One region of the Gracilibacillus sp. JCM 18860 genome, then DNA from elsewhere that is predicted to be linked to it. Evidence: predicted binding sites of a transcription regulator. Region 1 holds the regulator's gene; the other holds the start of a gene.
The links. Region 1 encodes CtsR, which represses protease genes until heat stress. Its sites were predicted from a motif close to ATGGTCAATAAAGGTCAAACA; they were not measured.
Positions count from the first base shown of each region.

Region 2: a site for CtsR is predicted at 1,032-1,052, ahead of ACZ5R4_RS07800 (ATP-dependent Clp protease ATP-binding subunit). Genes of this name have one in related genera too.

Region 1 covers NZ_AP043868.1:2,769,271-2,771,686, forward strand. Annotated here, with positions in the region: gene ACZ5R4_RS14000 (MgtC/SapB family protein) at 60-752, shown strand; gene ACZ5R4_RS14005 (CtsR family transcriptional regulator) at 927-1,391, shown strand; gene ACZ5R4_RS14010 (UvrB/UvrC motif-containing protein) at 1,403-1,945, shown strand; gene ACZ5R4_RS14015 (protein arginine kinase) at 1,945-2,416, shown strand, end outside.
Region 2 covers NZ_AP043868.1:1,504,051-1,506,466, forward strand. Annotated here, with positions in the region: gene ACZ5R4_RS07800 (ATP-dependent Clp protease ATP-binding subunit) at 1-958, opposite strand, end outside; gene ACZ5R4_RS07805 (tetratricopeptide repeat protein) at 1,419-2,416, shown strand, end outside.

The DNA of each region.
Region 1 (2,416 bases):
TTAGAAATAGGGTATAAATGAATTATCAACTAAAATTACCGCACTTAGGAGTGAGATATTTGCTTGAAGATATCTTTGATGCACAATTCATAGAGTCGATCTCAAAATTAGCTATTGCTTTATTACTATCCGGATTAATAGGATTCGAACGAGAGCTAAATAAACATTCAGCAGGATTTCGTACACATATATTAGTTGGCATTAGCTCTTGTCTTATGATGCTATTATCGATAAATGGCTTTGATTATTTTATCGAAAATTATGATAACATCCGTTTCGATCCTGCGAGAATCCCGTCCTATGTCATCAGTGGGATTGGTTTTCTCGGGGCTGGAACAATTATTGTCAATGGTGGAACGATTCGAGGCCTAACCACAGCAGCATCTATATGGGCAGTTGCCGGATTAGGGTTAATTATCGGTATAGGCATGTATAAAGAGGCCATTGTCACGACGGTGATCATTCTTGTTAGCCTAGTTGTTTTGAATAAGTGGGAAAAACAGATTCATAGAAAAAGACATCAAATTTCATTTGAAATAAAAGTAGCAAAAGACAAAAATACGGCTAAAATTCTTGAAAAAATACAATCATTTCCAATTGAAGTCAAGCAGTTTGACATTACAAATGATGAAGAAGGAAACAGACGGATTAAAATGTATATTGATGTTACCCATCAGAAAAACCGCGATAACCTTCATGAATGGCTACTAGAGCAAGATGATGTCAAGAAAATAAAAATGAAGTTTCAATAAAAGAAGCATACCCACGGATGTAAGTCTTGCTTTTAGCATAAAATTCCAAAAACATGTTTCTAATAGTGGAAAAAAGGCAATAATAATTAGGAACATTATAGTTGCATCCGTCCTCACATGCAGTATAATAATAATATAGTCAAATATAGTCAAAGTCAGATAGGAGGAGGGAAAATGCGCAATATTTCAGATATTATTGAAGAATATTTGAAGGAAGTATTGCAAAGCAATCAAACGAAAATCATTGAGATTAAACGTAGCGAGATTGCGGATCGTTTTGAATGTGTACCCTCTCAAATTAATTATGTGATCAATACAAGATTCACTTTAGAAAAAGGGTATCTAGTCGAGAGTAAGCGTGGCGGTGGAGGTTATATTAGAATTAGTAAAATTACCAATGACGATAAAGCAAAGTTAATCGATGAAATTATTGAGATGATTTTACCGAAAATCTCCCAGCAGAAGGCCGCCAATATATTGGAGCGATTACTGGAGGAGGAGCTTATTACGACAAGAGAAGCGAAGTTAATGGTTGCTGCATTGAATCGTAATATCTTATCCTTCCAGCTACCCTTGAGAGATGAGTTGCGAGCTAGAATTATGGCAGCAATGCTACAATCCTTAAAATATGAATCTTAGGAGGTGTTCTTATGGAATGTCAAGAATGTCAACAGAATCCTGCAACACTTCACTTTGCTCAGGTGATTAATGGAGAGAAAAAGGAAATTCACGTCTGTCATCAGTGTGCGAAGGAAAAAGGCTATGTACCTCCTGAAGACGAATCCTATTCCTTACACAATCTGTTATCAGGGCTTTTTCAATTTGATTCAGATGCCTTCCATACATCATCTCCACATCATTCAATGGAGCAAGATCTCCAATGTGAAAAATGTGGTATGACCTATCAAGAGTTCACACGAATTGGAAAATTTGGATGTGCCACTTGTTATGAGACGTTTTCTAGTCATTTAAATCCAATATTTCGTAGAGTTCATAGTGGAAATACAACCCATGACGGAAAGGTTCCGAAACGTGTAGGTGCGGATATTTATGAAAGGAAGCAGCTAAGAAACTTAAAATGGAAACTCCAACAACTAATTGCTGATGAGGCATTTGAGGAAGCTGCGAACATTCGTGATCAAATAAGACAGCTAGAAAAAAACCTAAACCAAAAAGGGGAGGGTGATGCTTAATGGGGCTTGAACAATTTATCAATGAAGCCATTAGTCCATGGTTAAAGGAAGATGGACCAGATAGTGATATTGTGATGAGCAGTCGCATTCGACTAGCTCGAAACTTTGAACAGTCACCATTTCCTTTAATTGCAAATGAAGAGCATCTTGAAGGTATCTTATATTTTTTAGAAAAAGAATTCAATCATCGTAGTTTTACACAATATGAACAGCTTGAATTTGTTAGAATGGCGGATTTAAAATCAATTGAAAAACAGGTATTGGTTGAAAAACATCTAATAAGTCCACATCTCGCTGAGAAATCCCAATATGGTGCCGCATTAATCTCCAAAAATGAGCAGGTTTCCATCATGGTCAATGAAGAGGATCATATTCGGATGCAATTATACTTTCCAGGCTTCCAATTAAAAAGGGCCTTAGAAGAAGCCTTTCACATCGATGATTGGTTAGAGCAAAAGATAGATTACGCCT
Region 2 (2,416 bases), 1.3 Mb from region 1:
GAGCCCCAGCTTCATCAAGTAGATCAATTGCTTTGTCAGGTAAGAAACGATCTTGAATATAGCGTTTAGATAGTACTACTGCAGCGCGAAGTACTTCATCTGGATAGCTAACTTTATGGTAGTTCTCATATCGTTCTTTCAACCCTAGCAAGATTTGCTCAGCTTCCTCCATGCTAGGCTCTTTTACGATAATTGGCTGGAATCTACGTTCAAGTGCTGCATCCTTTTCAATTTTTCGATATTCTTTCAAGGTAGTAGCTCCAATTAATTGAAGCTCACCACGTGCTAATGCTGGCTTTAGGATGTTTCCTGCATCCATTTGAGATCCTTCAGCAGTTCCTGCCCCAACTAACAAATGAATTTCATCAACAAAAAGAATAACATTTTGACGTTCTTGCAACTCTGATACAAGTTGTTTCATTCTTTCTTCAAATTGTCCTCGAACCCCTGTATTAGCTACAAGAGATGCGACATCAAGGATATAGATTTCTTTATTTAAAAGCTTAGCTGGAACATTTCCTTCCACAACCTTTAGTGCTAATCCCTCAGCAATTGCTGTTTTCCCAACACCAGGTTCACCAATTAGTACAGGATTGTTTTTATTTCTACGATTTAATGTTTCTATTATTCGCTTCACTTCATTATCACGCCCAATAACAGGATCAATTAAACCTGCTCTTGCTGCATCTGTTAAATTTTTACCAAGTTGATCTAGTAACCCATTTCCGTTAGATCCATTCGTCGTATAAGTACTGGAAGTTGCCTTATGAGAACCACTTGCTCCTCCTGCAAAGAAGCCTTCAAATCCTTTGTCTCCAAACATTCCAGATGGATTTTGTGCTTTGTTTTGTATTTCTTGAAAGCATGTCTCACATACATGCAAGGATTGTGTTTGGTCATTAAATCGAAGGCTTACATTAATTGTTGCTTGACGAATACCACAATGCTGACATTTCATCATTCATTCCTCCTTCAATTTTAAAGGTCAATTTGACTTTGACTATATTTGACCTTTATGTAACTCATATTATACTTTGACCTTTTTTGACTTTCAAGACTTTTGCTCAAATTTTTTTCTTTAAATTTAAAAAACAAAAACCAACCTACTATAGTAGATTGGCTCTATTGATTAAGTATCTATATTTTATATAACAACTCCAAAAGGGATAAAAATAAAGGCTAATGCTAAAATTATTGACCAAATCACTTCTTTTAGCATTGTATTCCTCCTAGTTAGCTTTTTTTCTATCATAGCATAACCGTATCCATAAATATCTCATTTCCATAAAACATTACAAACAATTTACATTTAACCGAGCTCTACGACTAATTCTATCTATTAATGTTAAAGTCCCGCTTTATTGAAAAAATTAACTATGTTAAAATAAACGTATCCTGGTATTAAGGAGTTGTTTTATATGGTCAAAATTAACCTTTTACATCATAACAAGAAAAAAATCCCAATGACAGTAACAAAATTAACGATATTCAAACAGGCCAAAATATTAGATGCTATTAGTAAAAACAATCAATATTACACAGTGATTTTTTATAAGAATAAGTGTATAAATGGTAAGAAAACTACCGAAGTAAGAAGGAACAGCTTTTTAGCTACTGCATACCGTTATGGAACTACTTACAATGCTACACACCCTCTCACTGAAGCTTTTGTATCCACTATTCAAAACTATCGCACCATTTCATTCAATCAAATGTTTCAAAAACTAAAAGATAAATATAACGATAACGAAATGCTATATATACTATCCATGTTCGACAACTTTATTAATGAGAAGAAGATTCAAGCACTTTGCAAAAAAGTTTTCTACCAATATAGAAGAAATGGACAACTAAAAAAAGCGTTTAGTACCCTCATAACTTATGCACAAGTACGACCTCATGATCGATTTGCAAGTGACATGATCCATCACATAGATTTTCAAAAATATAAAGTTCTGTATGATGAAATGACAGATCTTTCCTTCGATAACGACGCCCTTTATCTAGAAGCAAAGCTTTCTCAACAACAATTATCTACTACCCAATTTAACCGAGTGATACGATTATTACAAAAAGAAGACAGAGTTTTTGATATACTTTTTGCTAACTATGATCATATCCTTCAAAATCTGCCTCCTATTAGCATTTCAGCTATAGAGCAATTCGATACATTAATCGAAGACCTATTACCTGATGACTGCATCATTTCGTTGTGGGAGAAGCTCCTTGAACACGATCCTAGCTGCTTAACGATCTACAATAAACTCGAATCAAAACAAGCATACACCACCATCGTCCATCATCTAATAAAGCAAAAAATAGCAATACCTCTTGATTTGTTAGTAAATGCTATACACCAAATGAATGGAAAACAGCTGTCGCGATACACAGAGGAGATATTTCCTTTGTTAAGTGA